DNA from 2 places in the Halopseudomonas oceani genome. Region 2 is predicted to be linked to the other one. Evidence: predicted binding sites of a transcription regulator. Region 2 holds the regulator's gene; the other holds the start of a gene.
What was found. Region 2 encodes LexA, which represses DNA repair genes until DNA is damaged. Its sites were predicted from a motif close to CTGTNTNNNNANACAG; they were not measured.
Positions count from the first base shown of each region.

Region 1: imuA (translesion DNA synthesis-associated protein ImuA) is a predicted target of LexA. The motif match lies at 4,208-4,223, and genes of this name have one in related genera.

Region 1 is NZ_OY781932.1:1,540,784-1,551,072, reverse strand. Features, by position in the region: gene ACKPCU_RS07325 (error-prone DNA polymerase) at 1-2,185, opposite strand, end outside; gene ACKPCU_RS07320 (Y-family DNA polymerase) at 2,161-3,570, opposite strand; gene imuA (translesion DNA synthesis-associated protein ImuA) at 3,578-4,189, opposite strand; gene ispD (2-C-methyl-D-erythritol 4-phosphate cytidylyltransferase) at 4,456-5,154, opposite strand; gene ACKPCU_RS07305 (septum formation initiator family protein) at 5,151-5,381, opposite strand; gene eno (phosphopyruvate hydratase) at 5,480-6,769, opposite strand; gene kdsA (3-deoxy-8-phosphooctulonate synthase) at 6,822-7,667, opposite strand; gene ACKPCU_RS07290 (CTP synthase) at 7,689-9,317, opposite strand; gene tilS (tRNA lysidine(34) synthetase TilS) at 9,449-10,289, opposite strand, start outside.
Region 2 is NZ_OY781932.1:3,047,182-3,057,470, forward strand. Features, by position in the region: gene mfd (transcription-repair coupling factor) at 1-1,492, shown strand, start outside; gene ACKPCU_RS14275 (CsiV family protein) at 1,489-2,055, shown strand; gene ACKPCU_RS14280 (S-methyl-5'-thioinosine phosphorylase) at 2,086-2,838, opposite strand; gene ACKPCU_RS14285 (mechanosensitive ion channel family protein) at 2,835-3,998, opposite strand; gene nagZ (beta-N-acetylhexosaminidase) at 3,995-4,981, opposite strand; gene ACKPCU_RS14295 (L,D-transpeptidase) at 5,032-5,520, opposite strand; gene ACKPCU_RS14300 (TetR/AcrR family transcriptional regulator) at 5,578-6,246, opposite strand; gene lexA (transcriptional repressor LexA) at 6,465-7,073, shown strand; gene sulA (SOS-induced cell division inhibitor SulA) at 7,084-7,572, shown strand; gene ACKPCU_RS14315 (hypothetical protein) at 7,802-8,044, opposite strand; gene ACKPCU_RS14320 (DUF6586 family protein) at 8,117-8,617, opposite strand; gene topA (type I DNA topoisomerase) at 8,628-10,289, opposite strand, start outside.

The DNA of each region.
Region 1 (10,289 bases), 1.5 Mb from region 2:
AACTGGCGGCGTGGGACTCGGGAAAGCCGTAGCTGCCAAAGCCCTTAATCTGCTCGAAGATGCGCTCGGAAAAGGCCTGGCTGTAGCCGCGCGCCAGCATGCCCTCGGTCAACCGTTGCCGGTGGTGCTCCAACCCGCCGTGGCGCTTCCAGGCAGCCATTGAGCGGCGCAGTTCATCCGCCTCGCCCGGTGTGTAGCCAGCAGCAACAATCGCCAACTCCATCACCTGCTCCTGAAACAACGGCACGCCCAGGGTGCGCTCGAACACCTTGCGCAGCTCAGGTGAGGGATAGTCGACCGCCTCCTCGCCGTTTCGGCGGCGCAAAAAGGGGTGCACCATGTCACCCTGAATCGGGCCGGGCCGCACGATCGAGACCTGAATCACCAGATCGTAGAAACAGCGCGGGCGCAGCCGCGGCAGCATCGCCATCTGCGCCCGCGACTCGATCTGAAACACGCCGACGGTATCGGCACGGCTGATCATCTCGTAGGTCGGCAAATCATCCTGCGGAATAGTTGCCAGCGTCAGATCACGGCCACGGTGGCGCCGCAACAGGTCGAAGGTGCGACGCAGCGCGCTGAGCATCCCCAGCGCCAGCACGTCGACCTTGAGCATGCCGACCGCGTCCAGATCGTCCTTATCCCACTGGATCACCGTGCGGTCGGCCATGCTGGCGTTCTCCACCGGCACCAGAGTATCGAGCGGCGCATCCGACATGACAAAGCCGCCCGGATGCTGCGACAGGTGCCGGGGAAAACCGATCAGCTCGCCCGCCAGCGTCAGCACCCGGTGCAGCCAGGGATTGTTTACGTCGAACCCTGACTCGGCCAGCCGCTCGGCACTGGGCAGCTGCTTGCTCCAGCGACTGCAACAGCGCCCGAGCTGATCAATCTGCTCCTGCGGCAACCCGAGTGCCCGTGCCACATCGCGTACCGCGCCCGCCGACAGGTAACGGGTAACCACCGCGGTCAGCGCGGCGCGCTCACGACCGTAACGGCGAAAGATGTACTGGATGACCTCTTCGCGCCGCTCGTGCTCAAAGTCCACGTCGATATCCGGCGGCTCATCCCGTTCACGGGAGATAAAACGCTCGAACAGCAGGTTGCTGCGGCCTGGGTCCAGCTCGGTGATCCCCAGCGCAAAACATACCGCCGAGTTGGCAGCAGACCCGCGCCCCTGACAGAGAATGTGCTGCTCACGGGCAAAGGCGACGATGTCCTGCACAGTGAGGAAGTAGCTGTCGTAGGCCTTCTCGGCGATCAGCGCCAGCTCGTGCTCCAGCTGCGTACGCACCTTGTCGCTGACCCCGTTCGGCCAGCGCCAGGCCGCACCGCGCCAGGTCAGCTCGCGCAACCAACTGGACGGGGTGTGCCCCTCCGGTACCAGCTCGCGCGGATACTGATAGCGCAGCTCACTCATGTCGAACCGGCAGCGGGCCGCGATACGGCGGCTTTCCTCCAGCAGCGCTGACGGGTAGATCGCCGCCAGCGCCGACAGGCTGCGCAGGTGACGCTCACCGTTAGCAAACAGCCGACTACCCGCCTCCATCACCGTGCAGTGGTGACGCAGCGCGGTCAGAGTGTCCTGCAGTGCTCGTCGCCCGCGTACGTGCATATGCACGTCACCGCTGGCGACACAGGGCAGACCGAGCCGCGCAGCCAGCCCCTGCAGTTGATCGAGCTTGCGCGCATCGTCCGGCCCGCGGTGCAGCTCGACTGCCAGCCACAAACGCCCCGGCAGTAGCGGCTGCAGTTGCCGGCCGTGCTCTTCATCCTGACCGTGGCGCGGCAGCCATAGGCCCAGCAAACCGTCGAGTCCATCGGTCAGATCCTCAAGCCGCAGACAATACTCGCCCTTGCCAGCCCGGCGACGAGCCAGGGTCAGCAACCGACACAGGCTTTGATAGCCGGTCAGGTTCTCGACCAGCAACACCAGTTTGGGGCCGTTCTCCAGCTGAATCTCGCTGCCAACAATCAGTTTCAGCCCCACTTCCTGCGCCGCCTGCCAAGCACGGACGATTCCCGCCAAGCTGCCTTCGTCAGTAATCGCCAGGGCGTCATAGCTGTGCTGGCGGGCGCGGGCGAACAACTCCTGCGCACTGGACGCCCCACGCTGAAAGCTGAAGTTCGACAGGCAATGCAGTTCCGCGTAGCCCACGCTCATGCAAACCACCCGTGTACCCAGAACGGGCCGGGGCGGCCGGCGGCATGAAAGGCCCAGGCCCGACGCCCATCGCGGGTTTCGATCAGGTAGTAATCACGCCGAACGTCGTCGCCGTCCCACCAGCCGGATTCGATTCGCTCCGGCCCGGCCAGTACCCGCGGGAACAGGTCATTGAGCAGCTCCGGCTCGGCCAGCAGCCATCCCGGCCGCGGCCCGGCCGGGCGCGCTGCGGTGTCGCCCCGCTCCACAGCCAGCCAGCTGTGCTCGGGCCGGTGTTCATCCACCGCTGCCAGCGGCTGCACCAACTTATCGCCAAGACGTGAACGCAGCCGCTCACAAACCTGCAACCAGCTCTGCGACTGCTGCGGCCGGTTACTGAACAGCTCTGCTGCTGCGGGTACAAAGCGCGGCAGATCTTCGGCCAGCAGGGTCAGCGCCTGTACCGGCGCGGCCAGCTCGATACGCTCCAACCGTCCCCGCGCCAACTCGAACAGCCGTTCGGAGTCACGCTCGGCCCCAAGCAAGCCGACCGGCACCTCGCAGGCAGGCTGGCGACGGTGCTCCAGAATCAGTACAAAGCGCTGCACCCCACAGTCACGCCCGGCCAGAAAGGTCGCCAGATCACTGATCAGGCGCCGCAGCGGGAACAGCAGCGAGGTGTTCGACTCGACGTCAAAGTTGAATTCGATGCGCTGACGAAAATGATCTGGCGGCTGATAGCAGCTCAGCGCCAGCGGATGATGCCCCTGCAACTGATCAAGATGCGCCAGCAACTGGGGCGGGAAGCGTTTGGCTAGGCCGTCACGGGGTAATTCCAGCACCTGCTGCAGTCGGCGCAGGCCCATGCGCTGCAGGCTCTCAACCAGCTCGCCCGGCAGGCCGCTGCGCGCCACCGGCAGACGCAGCAGCTCGGTCTGCAGCGCCTGCTCGTCCACCGCCAGCCCATCCGCCACGTTGGTCAGCACCCGCGCCGCCAGCGGATTGGGCGCCAGCACCAGCCGATGCTGAAAGCCCAGCGCCTGGAGCTCAGCACGCAGACGCAGCTCAAGTTCAGGCCATGGACCGAACAGACGCAGACTGGACGCCACCTCCAACAACAGGGTATGGGGGAAATCCAGACTCACATGACCACTGAAGCCGTACGCCCAACTGGCCAGAAACTGCTGCCAGTGCTCGGTCTGCGCCGGGTCATGCTCAACCGTGTCAAAGCGCTCCAGCAACATGCGCGCGTGGGTCAGACTTTGCCCTGATCGCAACCCCTCGGCACGCGCCGCCCCATTGACCGCTTGCAGCACCCGCCGTTGTGGGGGGCCGCTGAGCAGCGCCAAGGGCACAGTTGGATCATCGCGGCTACGCAGCACCGCATCCAGAGCCAGCTGGGGAAAGAGAATGCAAAGCCAGCGCATGATGACCTCAGAATGCCACTGGGAGTGGCCGTGCCGGAGGCACGCCACCACGGCACTTGAGAACCCGCCACTGCCGAGGCTGGTTATCCAGCAGCAGACGCAGCGCAGCCGGTGACGGGTTGTCGGCAGCACGCCGATGGCGCAACACAAAGGCCAGGGTCTGGCCGCTGTCAGCCGCCACCTGCAGCCGTCGCAGGGCTCGGTCATCGGCCTGCTCCGGCCAGCACAGCACAGCACCACAGCTGCCCGAGCGCAGACACTGCTCCGCCGCCCATAGCCGCTCAGCGCCACTGACCTGCAGCAGCGATACCTGCGCCAACACCACACCCGCCGCCTGCCAGGCCGGGGCAAAGGGAATCGCCGGCGCCCCCACCAGTACCACCCGCTCACCTGCCTGGGTCAGTCGTGCCAGCAGCGGCCACAATAACTGCAGCTCGCCACTGCCGGGTTGCCCCAGCAAAATCTCGTTCAGCGCAGCCAGCTGCCAGCCACCACCGGGCAATACCGCATCCAGTTGCGCATGCCCAGTCGGCTGTTCGGCAACCGGCTCACTCTGCTGTCGCCCGCGCCAGACACGCCGCGTCTCCAGCAACCGATCAAGTGCAACCACCGCGCCCATGGAAACCTCATAAATGTACTGTACATATGTACAGCTTATTTATTCGCATGGTATCGGTCAATTGCAAACACACAGGCACGACCAACGGCGTTTAAGATGACTGCAATCACGGCGCTCGGGGTGGCATGCGCGCGGTATTATCTATTGCGGGCGCGACATGTCGCGCCCAGCGCAGGTTCCAGAAATTGGCGTAGGGGCACAGCATGCTGTGCCCGAAAGGCATCGATACCACGCAAGGAAGCCAGCTCAGACGCTAGCAAGAAAGATCAACAGTCGCGCTGACGCAACCACTCCAGATCCTCAGGACGAGTAATCTTCAGGTTATCGGCCCGCCCCTCAACCAACAACGGCGCCTGGCCGGCCCACTCCATGGCTGAGGCTTCATCGGTAATCAGCGCACCCGCTGCCAGCGCATCAGTCAACGCCTGCTGCAGCGCCCCAAGGCGAAACATCTGCGGGGTATAGGCCTGCCAGAACTGGCTGCGATCCGGCGTTGCCGTAACCCGGCCATCCGGGCCAATCTGCTTGAGGGTGTCGCGCACTGGCACCGCCAGCAGGCCGCCGACCGGATCATCACCCAGCGTGTCCAGCAGCTTGTGTAGATCGCCATCGGTCAGATTGGGGCGAGCCGCATCGTGCACCAGCACCCAGTCGTCATCAGCCGCACCCTGCTCGCGTAACGCAATCAGGCCATTGAGTACCGAGTCCGCACGCTCGCGTCCGCCGACTGCGCGGGTGATACGCGTATCCTGCGCACAGGGCAGCGTCGGCCACCAGCCATCATTTGCAGATAGGGATACCACCAACCCGCGCAATCCCGGCTGATCCAGGAAGCAGGCCAATGTGTGTTCGATCAGGGTGCGTTCACCCCAGAGAAGGTATTGCTTCGGACGGTCTGCCTGCATACGCGCGCCGACACCGGCGGCGGGCAGAACGACCCAGAAATCGGGTGTAGCGACGCTCATTGGTCGCTCAGTTGGAACAGGGTTTCGCCCTGCTTGACCATGCCCAGCTCACGACGGGCACGCTCTTCGACAGTTTCCAGCCCCTGCTTGAGTTCGATGACTTCCGCCGTCAGCACACGATTACGCTCCAGCAGCTGCTCGTTCTCGCGCTGCTGCTCGGCAATCTGCTGCTTGAGCTGGGAAACGTGGGCAAGACTGCCCTCGCCGACCCAGAGTCGGTACTGCATCGCCGCCAACAGCGACAGCGCAATGAACCAGAGCCATTTCAAGCCGGATGCTCCTGTCGAGGAATGGCGGGTACGTTCGAACGTACCCGCCAGACCGATCAGCCGCGGAACTCGGCGCGACCCTTGTAGGGCGCCTTGTCACCCAGCTGCTCTTCGATACGCAGCAGCTGGTTGTACTTGGATACGCGGTCGGAACGGCACAGCGAACCGGTCTTGATCTGACCGGCAGCGGTACCCACCGCCAAATCGGCGATAGTGCTGTCTTCGGTCTCACCGGAGCGGTGCGAAATAACCGCAGTGAAGCCGGCAGCCTTGGCCATCTGGATCGCTTCCAGGGTCTCGGTCAGCGAACCGATCTGGTTGAACTTGATCAGGATGGAATTGCCGATCTTCTCGTCGATACCGCGCTTGAGAATCTTGGTGTTGGTCACGAACAGGTCATCACCGACCAGCTGCACCTTCTCGCCGATCTTGTCGGTCAGGACTTTCCAGCCAGCCCAGTCGGACTCGTCCATGCCGTCTTCGATGGAGATGATCGGGTAGCGCTGGGTCAGACCCGCCAGGTAGTCGGCAAAACCGGCCGCATCGAACACCTTGCCTTCACCGGCCAGATCGTAATTGCCGTCCTTGTAGAACTCGCTGGAAGCGCAGTCCAGTGCCAGAGTGACGTCGTCACCCAAGGTGTAACCGGCGTTGGCAACAGCCTCGGCGATGGCAGCCAGCGCGTCTTCATTGGAAGCCAGGTTCGGCGCGAAGCCGCCTTCGTCACCCACAGCAGTGTTCAGGCCACGGGCCTTCAGAACGGCTTTGAGGTGATGGAAAATCTCCGCCCCCATGCGCAGCGCATCGGCGAAGTTCTTGGCGCCAACCGGCTGCACCATGAACTCCTGGATGTCGACGTTGTTGTCGGCATGCTCGCCGCCGTTGATGATGTTCATCATCGGTACCGGCATGGAGTAGACACCGGGGGTGCCGTTCAGGTCAGCGATGTGCGCGTACAGCGGCACGCCCTTGGCTTGGGCAGCCGCCTTGGCAGCAGCCAGGGAGACGGCGAGGATGGCGTTGGCGCCCAGAGTGGCCTTGTTCTCGGTACCGTCCAGCTCGATCATGGCGCGGTCCAGATCGGCCTGGGCTGTCGCATCGCGGCCAACCAGCAGCTCGCGGATGGGGCCATTGATATTGGCGACGGCCTTGAGCACGCCCTTACCGAGGTAACGGCTCTTGTCGCCATCACGCAGTTCCAGCGCTTCGCGCGAACCGGTAGAGGCGCCGGAAGGAGCGCAGGCGCTGCCCATGATGCCGCCTTCCAGGATTACATCCGCTTCAACGGTCGGGTTACCACGCGAGTCCAGAACCTCACGGCCCTTGATATCAATGATTTTTGCCATCTTTACTTGCTAGCTCCGTATATCGGGTCAATCGAGTGAAATCGGTAGCGGCTCAAGCCGTTTCCAGAACCGGGAAGCTCTTGACCAAGTCGTCAAGCGCCTTCAACTGGCCAAGGAACGGCTCCAGCTTGTCCAGGCGCAGGGCACAGGGGCCGTCGCACTTGGCGTTATCAGGATCAGGGTGCGCTTCGAGGAACAGACCCGCCAGGCCCTGGCTCATACCCGCCTTGGCCAGATCGGTAACCTGAGCCCGGCGACCGCCGGCCGAGTCACTGCGACCACCCGGCATCTGCAGGGCGTGGGTCACGTCGAAGAACACCGGGTATTCGAACTGCTTCATGATGCCGAAGCCCAGCATGTCGACGACCAGGTTGTTGTAACCGAAGGACGAACCGCGCTCGCACAGCACCAGGCGGTCGTTGCCGGCCTCTTCACACTTGGTGAGGATGTGCTTCATTTCCTGCGGAGCAAGGAACTGGGCCTTCTTAATGTTGATCACAGCATTGGTCTTGGCCATCGCCACAACCAGATCGGTCTGCCGGGACAGGAAAGCCGGCAGCTGGATGATGTCGCAGACCTCGGCAACCGGCGCGGCCTGGTAGGGTTCGTGCACGTCGGTAATGACCGGCACGTTAAAGGTGCGCTTGATCTCTTCGAAGATCTTCAGCCCCTCTTCCATGCCGGGGCCGCGGAAGGAGTTGATCGACGAGCGGTTGGCCTTGTCGAAGCTGGCCTTGAACACGTAGGGAATCCCCAGCTTGCTGGTGACTTCAACGTAGCGTTCACAGATCTGCATTGCCAGATCACGCGATTCCAGTACGTTCATGCCACCGAACAGAACGAAGGGTTTGTCGTTGGCCATCTCGATGTCACCAACGCGCACGATTTTCTGTGCCATAAGCCAGCCTCTTCCTTAATCTCAGCCGTTCTTGTGCTGACGCAGCGCGGCGCCGATGAAACCACTGAACAGCGGGTGGCCGTAACGCGGCGTCGAGGTAAACTCCGGGTGGAACTGGCACGCCACGAACCACGGGTGATCCTTGACCTCAACCACTTCAACCAGTGCGCCGTCGCCGGAACGACCGGAGACGTTCAGACCGCCTGCCTGCAGATCGGGCAGCAGGTTGTTGTTGACCTCGTAACGGTGACGGTGACGTTCAACGATCACGTCCTTGCCGTAGCAGTCGTAGGCCTTGGAGCCCTGCTCGAGCGTACACTCCTGCGCACCCAGGCGCATGGTGCCACCCAGATCGGAGGCTTCGGTACGCAACTCGGTCTCACCGGATGCGTCCTGCCACTCGGTGATCAGACCGACAACCGGATGACCGGAGGTCTTGTCGAACTCGGTAGAGTTGGCATCGCTCCAGCCCAGCACGTTACGGGCATACTCAATGACCGCGACCTGCATGCCCAGACAGATACCCAGGTACGGAATCTTGTTTTCGCGGGCGTAACGCACGGCAGTGATCTTGCCCTCGACACCACGGGAGCCGAAACCACCCGGAACCAGAACGGCATCAACGCCGTCCAGCAGGCCAGTGCCCTTCTGCTCAATGTCTTCGGAGTCGATGTAGCGCACATTGACCTTGGTGCGTGCCTGAATGCCGGCGTGGCTGAGGGCTTCGATCAGCGACTTGTAGGCATCGAGCAGTTCCATGTACTTGCCGACCATGGCGATGGTGACTTCGTGTTCAGGGTTGAGCTTGGCGTCAACCACACGGTCCCACTCGGACAGGTCAGCCTGACCGCATTCCAGGCCAAAACGCTCGACGACGAAGTCATCCAGGCCCTGGGCGTGCAGTACAGACGGAATTTTGTAAATGGTGTCGACGTCTTCCAGGCCGATGACCGCACGCTCTTCCACGTTGGTGAACAGCGCGATCTTGCGGCGCGAGGACAGGTCGATCGGATGATCGGAGCGGCAGATCAGCACGTCGGGCTGCAGGCCGATGGAGCGCAGTTCCTTGACCGAGTGCTGGGTCGGCTTGGTCTTGGTCTCGCCAGCAGTGGCGATGTACGGCACCAGCGTCAGGTGCATCAACATCGCGCGCTTGGCGCCGACTTCTACCCGCAGTTGGCGGATGGCTTCCAGGAACGGCTGGGACTCGATGTCGCCCACGGTACCGCCGATTTCGACCAGCGCCACGTCGGCATCGCCAGCACCCTTGATGATGCGGCTCTTGATCTCGTCGGTGATGTGCGGGATGACCTGAATGGTCGCGCCCAGATAATCACCACGGCGCTCCTTGCGCAGCACGTCGGCATAAACACGGCCGGTGGTGAAGTTGTTGTTCTGGCTCATGGTCGCGTTGACGAAACGCTCATAGTGACCCAGATCGAGGTCGGTTTCCGCGCCATCATGGGTCACGAAGACTTCGCCATGCTGGAAGGGACTCATGGTGCCCGGATCCACGTTGATATAGGGATCCAGCTTGAGCATGGTGACCTTGAGGCCACGCGCCTCGAGAATCGCCGCGAGGGACGCAGAGGCAATGCCCTTGCCCAAAGAAGAAACAACACCACCCGTGACGAAGATGTAGCGCGTCATGAAAAACCCATAGATTGAACAGTTAAGCGGCTTGCACCGCGAGGAAATCGAAGGGAGTCAGAGGCGACCTGAAGGGTCAGCCAAAGTCTCGTCAAGATGGGAAGTCAGGATACCAGACAGGCCCCGCTTGCTCAATCCGAAACAGGCTTCCAACTGACCGTAAAACCACTCTGTATCCCGTCCACCAGAGCCTGCTCGGCATTCCAGCGCCCAGCCACCGAAACCAGCTCGCCGCCTGAGTATAGCAACGGCACCGAAGCCCGCAGCCAGGCGGGCACACGGGCCTGCTGGAGCAGCTGCTTAACCGATTGTGTCGGCCGCCCAGGCAGCTTTATCTGCTCGCCCCCCTGTCGGTAACGAACCTCCCAGCCAGCCAGCCCCGGAGCCCGCAACCCGCTTGTTGACGGCGCACAACAGAGCACACCGTTCCCGGCCTGCAAGGGCTGCTCAATCAGCGGGCACAGCGACTCCGGTATACCTCGTTGCGGCCAGCCGCCACTAACCAGCCAGAGACGATCTGACGAACGGTACAGGCGGCAATCCGCCAGCAGCAGCTCCGGCTGCGCATCGGCAGGGGCAACCAACTGCTGCAGCCATTGATCGAGGTGCCGTCGGTCAGGCATCAACACCCCGTGTTCACGCAACCAGTACCGCAGCACATTTCGCTGCCTGGCTGGTGACAGTGCCTGTAGCGGCGCCAGCAAAAGACCCGGCCATGACCGCAACCAGGGATCCTGCTCGGTGACGGCAGTAGCACGCAGGTCAGAGAGCGCCAGCTCATCCAGCAACTCGCCGGCTTCACGGGCATGATCCGCCAGCCGCAGCAGGCTTTGATCAATCTGCGGCCAGCCGTCTCGCAGACGTGGCAACAACTGATGACGCAACGCGGTACGGGCAAAGCGCGCATCCTGATTGGCCGGATCATCAATCCAGCTCACCCCCTGCCGCTGCGCCCAGCTGGCCAGCGCTGCA
Region 2 (10,289 bases):
CGCCCAGCAACACTACAACAGCTTCAAGGACCGCTTTGCCAACTGGCCGGTACGCGTCGAGGTAATGTCGCGCTTCAAGTCCGCCAAGGAAGTCAAAGCCGCGGCAGCCGAGCTGGCCGAGGGCAAGGTCGATATCATGATCGGCACCCACAAGCTGCTGCAGGGCGACGTCCAGTTCCAGGATCTCGGTCTGGTCATCATCGACGAAGAACACCGCTTTGGCGTGCGCCAGAAGGAGGCACTGAAAGCGCTGCGCAGCGAAGTCGATGTACTGACCCTGACCGCCACGCCGATTCCGCGCACGCTGAACATGTCGTTCTCCGGCATGCGCGACCTGTCGATCATTGCCACGCCGCCCGCGCGCCGGCTGTCGGTCAAGACCTTTGTCATGGTGCAGCAAAAACCCGTGGTCAAAGAAGCCATCTTGCGTGAGCTGCTGCGCGGCGGTCAGGTGTATTACCTGCATAATGACGTCGAAACCATCGAGAAGTGCGCTGCCGACCTCGCCGAACTGGTGCCGGAAGCACGCATCGGCATCAGCCACGGCCAGATGCCCGAACGTGCACTCGAGCAGGTGATGCGCGATTTCTACCATCGCCGCTTCAACATTCTGGTCACCAGCACCATCATCGAAACCGGCATCGACGTGCCCAGCGCCAACACCATCATCATCGAGCGTGCCGACAAGTTCGGCCTGGCCCAGCTGCACCAGCTGCGCGGACGCGTTGGCCGCAGCCATCACCAAGCCTACGCCTACCTGCTGACCCCCGAAGGCCGCAAGGTCACCAGCGATGCAGAAAAACGCCTTGAGGCGATCGCCGCGGCCCAGGACCTGGGCGCCGGCTTTACCCTCGCCACCCACGACCTGGAAATCCGCGGTGCCGGTGAACTGCTGGGCGAAGGCCAGAGCGGCCAGATTCAGGCCGTCGGCTTCACCCTGTACATGGAGATGCTTGAACGCGCCGTCAAAGCCATCAAGCAAGGCAAACAGCCGGAGCTGGAGCAGCCGCTGGGCGGCGGAACGGATATCAATCTGCGCCTGCCGGCGCTGATTCCGGAGGATTACCTGCCGGACGTGCACGCCCGCCTGATTCTGTACAAGCGCATCGCCAACGCTGCGGACGAGGATGCACTGAAAGATCTTCAGGTTGAAATGATTGACCGCTTCGGCCTGCTGCCGGAACCGGTCAAGACCCTGTTCCGAATCACCTCCCTAAAACTGCGTTGCGAGCCGCTGGGCATCACCAAGATTGACGTTGGTGCCGAGCATGGCCGGATCGAATTCGCCGCCGACACCCGTATTGATCCGATGGTGCTGGTACGCATGATCCAGAACAACCCACAGCGTTATCGACTTGAAGGCGCGACGGTATTTCGCTTCAATTCGCCCATGGGCAATGCCGAACTGCGCCTCAACACCGTTGAAGCACTCTTTGAACGCTTGACCGACACCCCGAAAGACACCACCAAAGGCAAAGGAAAACGCCCATGAAACTGTTGAGCAAACTGCTCTCCATCTCGCTGCTCACCGCACTGGCCAGCTTCTCGCTGACCGCCAGCGCAGAAGACTATCTGGTTGAGGTGGTGTTCTTCGGGCAACCCTCTGCGCCCCTGGTACAGGGCACCAGCCCCAACCCGGACTGGGAAGCGGAGGCAGTTGACCTGGAGGGTACGGCTCGCCCTGACGTGCGGGCAATCGACCAGACCCGTTACCGCTTGCGCAATCAGGCACGCAAACTGGAGCAAAGCGGCTACCAGATCTATCTGCACCAGGCCTGGTCACAACCACTGGAGAACGACCTGGTTGTCGCCCTCCATCGTGGCAACGCGGAAAACGGGATCTACCCGGTTCAGGGTTTGGTCAATCTGCGGCAGGAAAATCTGACCGAAGTGAAAGTCGCATTCTGGCGCAACCGTTCAGCGGCAGAGCTGCGACTGCAGTCCGCCACACCCTTGATCTCTGAGTTTTTGCATCAAACCCGCGCGTTGCGCCCGGGCGAAGTTCATTACCTGGACCACCAGAGTCTCGGCATGCTGGTGACCATCAGCCGCTGATCCAGCGTTGATGGTTGATTCACCGCGCAATCAGAGGCGCGGTGAATCATTTAGTAGCTGCTGCAGCACGAGCTTGACCTGCTGCATACCCGCCGCGACCACCGCCTCGATCGCCTCCATGGTGATCACCTCAGCTGCCTTGCCAGCGGCCGGATTCACTACTAGAGCCAGACAGGCATACGCCAGCCCCAGCTCACGGGCCAATGCAGCCTCCGGCATACCGGTCATGCCGACCAGGTCAGCACCATCGCGCTCAAGCCGGCGGATCTCTGCTGCCGTCTCCAACCGTGGCCCCTGGGTCGCAGCATAGACTCCGCCCGGCAGGCACCGATGCCCTTGTGTGTGCAGCACCTCAAGCAGTTGCTGACGCAACGGTTCGTCGTAGGGCGATGTGAAGTCAATGTGGGTGACCGCTTCCAGATCGTCCTCGAAGTAGGTAGACGCCCGCCCCCAGGTGTAATCGATTATCTGGTCCGGCACACAGAACGCGCCCGTGCCCAACGCGGGATGAATCCCGCCGACAGCGTTAACCGCAACAATACGATCAACACCCGCCTCGCGCAGCGCCCAGAGATTGGCGCGATAGTTGACCCGATGCGGCGGTATCCGATGAGGGTGCCCATGTCGCGCCAAAAAGCAGACCCGCTGCCCACCAATGCGACTGCGAACAACCGGCGCTGAGGGCGCCCCCCACGGGGTCTGAATGAACTCTTCACCCTCCACTTCAAGGCCGTCGAGCGCACTGAGCCCGGTACCGCCGATGACACCCCAGATTCCGCTCATGCGCCATGCTCCTGAAGTTCAGGCGCGGACTCGCGTTGCCGCCCACCTTCAACCTGAGCACGACGCAACTCCAGCGCATCAGGCAAATGAATGGTCGACGTCGGGAACGCCACCTGCGCTTCGTGCTTGTCGACAATGGCCAATATCTTCAGCAGCACATCCTCTTTCACACGGTGGAACTCGGCCCAGACCGGCGTGGTAAAACAGTAGATAAAGAAATCGACCGAGGACGGCGAACAGCGGTCAAAAAACACCATCAAGGTCTGGCCCTGATCAATATCCTCGTGCGCCTGCAACATCTTGCGCACCTCCGCAACAATCGGCTCCATTCGTGCAATGTCGTCATAGCGAATGCCAATGTGCTCATAAATACGCCGATGCGTCATGCGTGACGGGTTTTCAACCACGATGCTGGCAATCACCGCATTGGGGATGTACAGCGGCCGTTTATCGAAGGTGCGAATACGGGTCAGGCGCCAACCTATCTCTTCAACTGTCCCTTCGATATTGCGATCAGGCGAACGCACCCAATTACCAACCACGAAGGGGCGATCAAGATAAATCATCAGCCCCCCAAAGAAGTTGGCCAGCAGGTCCTTGGCGGCAAAGCCTACCGCTATGCCACCAATGCCGCCGAACGCCAGCACCCCAGAAATGCTGTAGCCCAATGATTGCAGCACGACCAAGACCGCAGTGATCACCACTGAAGCACGTAGCAGCTTGCCAAGGGCGCTGACGGTTGTCTGATCGGCTGGCGTTTCCCGATAAGCGGGGTCCACGAGGCGCAGCTCGACCTGACGCATCATGCGCAGAATAAACCAGGTCAGCAGTACGATCAGCAGCACGCGCTGCACCTGATCCAGTACGGCGGCCAAACTGTCATCCATCTGCAACGCGGTGATCCGCGCTGCCCACATCAACCCCATACTCCAGATCAAAACCCACGCCGGACGCCGCGCCGCCTCAACCAATGCGTCATCCCATATATTACGGGTGCGCTCAGCACGCTTTTGCACATGATCCAGCACGCGCTTGGCAACGTAGGCAGCAACCAGCGAGGCCAGCACCACGGCGAAAACATGATATATCCACGCCTCACCAATCAACGGCAGTTGGTCAAGCTGCAACTGCTCCGGCAGCTGTTCGATAAAATCATTCAAACCAGGTCAAACTCCCTCAGTAAGGCAACAGCCTGACGCCACTGGGGCGTGGCACGATAATCAGATCCCGCCGGCGTGCGAGTAAGCATACGAGCAATCCGCGATGGACATTGGAGCTGCTGCTTCTGAGCATGCACCAACCCCTCCTCGGCCGCGGCACGATCATTACAAATCAACAGCATGTCGCAACCAGCCGCCTGCGCGGCGTCAATGCGCGCGTCCATGCCGCCGACCGCATGCGCGCCGGCCATAGTCAGGTCATCACTGAAAATCACCCCGTCAAACCCCAACTCGGCACGCAGAATGTCTTGCAACCAGCGGGTCGAGAAGCCAGCAGGAAGCGGGTCAACCTGCGAATAAACCACATGCGCCGGCATGATGCCGTCCAGCTTGCCGGCCAGTGCCGCGAAGGGCACCAGGTCAGTGCGGCGAATGTCGCCCAGCGGCCGCTCGTCTATCGGCAGAGCAAAGTGCGAGTCCGCCTCGGCCCAGCCATGACCAGGGAAATGCTTGCCGGTCGCAGCCATGCCTGCCGCATGCAGCCCGTCGATATAAGCCCCAGCGAGACGCGACACCTGGTCCGGGTCGCCGCCCAGCGAGCGATTGCCAATTACCTGGCTGCGCCCGTGATCAAGATCCAGCACCGGCGCAAAGCTGATATCGATGCCGCAGGCCAGCATTTCAGTCGCCATGACCCAGGCCGCCGCTCGCGCAACGGACTCGACCGACTCAGCATCGACCGCAGCCACATCCGCGAGCGCCGGCAGGCGCAACACATCACGGCGCAGGCGCTGCACCCGACCACCTTCCTGATCGATGGCAATCAGCATATCGGGACGCTCTGCACGAATGGCACGTACCAGCTCAGCAACCTGCCTGGGCGACTCGGTATTGCGCGCGAACAAAATCAGACCGGCCACTTCCGGCTGACGCAACAACTGCCTGTCTTCTGCTTCCAGCCACAGGCCAGGCAGGTCCAGCATCAAGGCACCCTGTTTCAATATTGCTTCTCCTGAAAAACGAAAACGCGCAATCAATGCGCGTCGATTTGAACGCTACAACCGACCGGCGTGCGCTCGAACAGTTCCAGCATGTCGGCGTTACGAAGACGAATACATCCATGCGAGAGCGGTTCGCCCATTGGTTGATCGTCACCGGTACCATGCAGATAGATATAGCGGCGCTGGGAGTCAACCTGGCCACCCCGGTTGAAGCCGACCTGCTCGCCACACAGCCAGAGAATTCGGGTCAGAATCCAGTCGCGCTTAGGGAACTGCTCAGCCAACGCCTGCGACCAGACTTCACCAGTGGGTCTGCGCCCGATAAAAACCGCTCCCAGCGGCTGCCCATCGCCGATCCGGGCACGCACCCTGTGCGCCCCCCGGGGGGTGCACCCGGAGCCTTCCTGTTCGCCCGCGCCATTGAGCGCCGTAGAGACACCATAACAGCAGACCGGCAGGCCGTCGCAGTAGCCAACCAGCGTCTGATTAGTAAGGGAAATATGGATATGATCGAGCTGCATGTCACCTCCAGCGCTGCGCACACCTTAGCGGACGGCGCAGCCGAGGTAAATGGAGTCTCAGGGCGAAACGACTTCCGCACGCGCCACTGAGGCGCTCTCAGCGCGCATGCCGGCCGCCAGGAACGGGACCATCAGGCGCAAGACATCATCGACCTGCCGCGGTTCACCAAGTTCAGCCTCAGCAATCGCGCGCAACGCCTTCATACTGGACATAGTGAACGCTGCGCTGCCCAGCATGAAATGCACGCGCCAAAACAGCTCCTGCGGCGGAATGCCCGGCACAGCACCGACCAGCAGTTGCATATAGCGCTGAAATACCTTGCCATACACTTCGCTGAGGTATTTGCGCAGATGCCCCTGGCTTTGATTGAATGCCAAACCAAGCAGACGCATGAAGGTCGACAGGTCGTGACCGTTACGCGGCTTTACCGCCAGTGCCTGATGCACCAGCATTTCAAGCAGGACCTCAAGACTGAGCGGAGCATCCTTACCGCGCGCCTCATGCTGATCCAGTTCCTTTTCAAGGCTACTGACAAACGGATCAAGGAAGCGCACGAATACCGCCTGGATCAGCGCCTTCTTGGAACCGAAGTGGTAGTTGACTGCCGCCAGGTTGACGCCAGCCTTGCTGGTAATAAGACGCAGAGACGTTTCGGCAAAGCCTTTCTCTGCAAACAGCTGTTCGGCCGCGTCAAGAATACGCTTGACCGTATCGGACTGCGCCATGCGCTCCCCCAGTAAGACAAACAATCGTTTCAAACATACGTTTAAAACGATTTTAGTGTCAACCCCAACTCCTCTCCCTGTGGCAATCAGTCGTACTTGCACCCTCTTTTAGTACCTATCCGCACCCATGCCTCTCCTAGCCATCCAAATTTGGGGTTGCCGAGACCAAACAACTGTATATAATCCCAGATACTGGATAAAAACACAGGCAACCAGCCATGCAGAAACTTACCGCGCGACAACAGCAGGTTCTGGCGTTCATTAAGGAATACATGGACAGCAATGGCTACCCGCCAACTCGGGTCGACATTGCAAAGACGCTGGGTTTCAAGTCGCCCAATGCAGCTGAAGACCATCTGCGCGCCCTGGCCCGCAAGGGCGCAATCGAAATGATCCCCGGCGCCTCTCGCGGTATCCGACTGCCAGAGTCCGAAGGCGAAGCAAACGATGATCAGCTACCCGTTATCGGCCGGGTTGCCGCAGGCGCCCCGATCCTGGCCCTGGAAAATATTGAAGATCACTGCCGCATCTCGCCCGACTTTTTCACTCCGCGCGCCGATTATCTGCTGCGCGTGCAGGGAGAAAGCATGAAAGATATCGGCATCATGGATGGCGACCTGCTGGCGGTACATCGCACCAGCGAAGCACGTAACGGACAGGTAATTGTCGCCCGCATAGGGGAAGAAGTAACAGTCAAACGCTTTCAGCGTCAGGGCCGCAAGGTCTCGTTGATCGCGGAGAACCCTGACTTCAAACCAATTGAAGTCGATCTCGCAGAACAGGAACTTACCATTGAAGGTTTAAGCGTCGGAGTTATCCGTCGCTGAGGAGCTGATCATGCAGTACGCCCGCACCGAGCAACAGACACTGACTCAAACTGACCTGTTTCACAACGCTCTGATGGCTACCCGCCTGAAGCACCGCGCATTCGAACAGTCAGCGCCCACCGTGCCACAGGACGAAGAGTCAGAAGGCAGCTACAGCGAAATGACCCTCCAGGGCAGCGCCCGCCAGTGCCTGCAATGGTTGGCTCCAGTATTGCGCGAGCTTAGTCAGAAAGACTGCCGGCGCTGGTTGACCCTGATTGATCCGCCGACGGCGGTCAGCCAACAATGGCTGCGAGGCGCCAACCTGGACCCGCAAAGAATTATGATCGTACGCTCCAAGGCTGGCATGGATAGCTTGAAGCTCTGCTGCGACCTGCTCAAGATGGGTGGCAGCCACACTGTTGTCAGTTGGCTAGACCATGACCACTGCATAGCACCCCGCCTTGAACGGGCAGCCCAGGCCGGCCGGTGTCATAGCCTGAATGTCCAGCTCGGCTGATAATGCACAAAAAGCTTCTTCGTTCGCGGAAACCCGAGGTAACGCGACGCGGGGGTATTAGACCAAGGCAGTGCACCGAATGCGGGATGACGGAGGGTTCATCCAGCGCTCGCCCGACCCGAGCGGGCGGCTAGCGCAGGCATGAGGACGCTGCCAACCTGCGGAAATTCGCAGTGAGCCACAAAAAAGGCCAGCTAGCTGCTGGCCTTTTCGATAACGTTACTATCACTCAATGCAGGACGCGACTCTCAGGAATAACCTCGTCGTCGTCATCCTCATCCATCATCTGACCAGCCGCCTGCATTCCAGCACTGATCATCGCCTTGGCGACTTCAATATAGCTTTCTTGCAAATATTCCCGTGCATCGCGGGAAAACTCGATGACCACCAACGGCTCACCCTCTTCGTCGGAACGGCGCAGAGCAACCTTGCCATTGGCGAGCTCGACGATTTCAAGGAAGGGTGAAGGCATTGCTGATATCTCCTGTCTGAATTGCGCGCAGTGTAACACAGCGCCGGATTCAGGGCATCCGCGATGCCATTTTCACCATTCCTGCATACCATCACGATAGGCGCGCACGCGACGGGAAATTTCCTGCAGCGCCTCCTCCGCCTGAGCGCTAGTCCACTCGCTGACCGGCGCAGCACTGCTGGCAATCAACGAGTTGGTCGAGTTATCGATCGGCTGCGGCGGCGCCTGCAGACGCTGCCATGCTGCGATAACGCCTGCAAGCCAAGTTTCAGCATTGTCTGCCAGCTCAGTCAACTCAGCCAACTCAGGCCCCGGAAAACGCGTCACAACAGATGGAATAAGCACACCCTCAACGTCACGCGCATCAACCAGCGGCCAGCGGTAGCGATCAGCAACCTCGTGAATCAGTGCCAGGACACCTCGATACAGGTGAAAGACCGCATGCTCACGATGGTACTGCGCCTGCGTCAACGCATCGATCGCGTCACTCTGCTCCGCCTGCTGCCAGGACTCAATAGCTCGCCGGGCGAAGTACAACGCCTGATTGGTGCGGGTATAGACTTCGTTAGCCATGGTTATCGCCTTACCGCTTGGCCTTCTTGCTGCGACCGTCATCCACCGACCACTGCTTACCATCGTGGAACGCCCGCCATCCTGTGGGCTTACCCTCTACCTCGGTCTGCACGTACTGCTCTTTCGTTTTGCGGCTATAGCGCACGACGGTCGGATTACCGTCCGGATCAGCTACCGGCGCATCGAGCAGGAAGTGATACTTCGGGTCAATCTCCGCCTTGTGCGGAATCAGCTCTTTGACCAGCGGTGCCCGAGTTTCACGGTTCTTCGGGAACTGGCTGGCAGCCAGGAACAGACCAGACGCGCCATCACGCAGCACGTAGACGTCATCGACCTTCTGACACTTGAGCTCCGGCATGGGTACCGGGTCCGCTTTGGGCGGCGCTGCCTCGCCGTTACGCAGGAGCTTCCGGGTGTTCTTGCACTCGCTGTTGGTGCAACCGAAGTACTTGCCGAAACGGCCCGTTTTGAGCTGCATTTCACTGCCGCACTTGTCGCACTCCAGCGTCGGGCCATCATAACCCTTGATCTTGAAGTGCCCGGTTTCGATTTCAAACCCGGAGCAGTCCGGATTATTACCGCACACATGCAGCTTGCGACGCTCATCGATCAGGTAGCTATCCATGGCTGTGCCGCAAATTGCACAGCGGTGCTTGCCGCGTAGAACGCGAGACTCACCTTCTTCGTCGTCATCAGCCACTTCGTTACCGGGCACCAGGTTGATGGTCGCCTTGCACCGCTCCTTGGGTGGCAGGGCGTAACCAGAGCAGCCTAGAAACACGCCAGTGGAGGCAGTGCGAATCATCATCGGCCGACCACACTCCTGACAGGGGATATCAGTCAGTGTTGGCTGATTGGCGCGCATCCCTTGCTCAGCAGCCGAAGCTGCACTGAGCTTGGCACTGAAGTCGCTATAAAAGTTATCGAGCACTTGCTTCCAGAGCACATCGCCGTGAGCAACATCATCCAGCGACTCTTCCATGCTGGCGGTAAAACCGTAATCCATCAGGTTCGGGAAGCTCTCATTCAGGCGCTCGGTGACAATGTCGCCCATCTTCTCAGCGTAGAAACGGCGGTTGTTGAGCGTGACATAGCCACGGTCCTGAATGGTCGAAATGATGGACGCATAGGTAGACGGGCGGCCAATACCACGCTTCTCCAGCTCCTTTACCAGACTGGCTTCCGCGTAGCGTGCCGGCGGCTTGGTGAAGTGCTGCTTCGGGTCCAGCCCCTGCAACGCCATCGCGTCATCAACCTGGATATCAGGCAATACTTCATCTTCACCGCCCTTGCCCTGCTGCGGCATGACACGGGTGTAACCATCGAACTTGAGGATGCGCCCCTTTGCTCGCAGCTCGAACTCACCGGCGGCAACCAGGATACTGGTCGACAGATACTTGGCCGGTGTCATCTGACAGGCCACGAACTGGCGCCAGATCAGCTCGTACAGCCGCTCGGCGTCGCGCTCCATGCCCTTGAGGTCGGCTTGCTTGAGCTTAACGTCAGAGGGACGAATCGCCTCGTGCGCCTCCTGAGCTCCTTCCTTGCTGCTATAGAGGTTAGGCTTTTCCGGCAGGTACGGTGCACCAAAATTGCTTTCAATGTAGCTGCGCGCCATGGCGATGGCATCGGCCGACAGATTGGTCGAGTCGGTACGCATGTAGGTGATGTA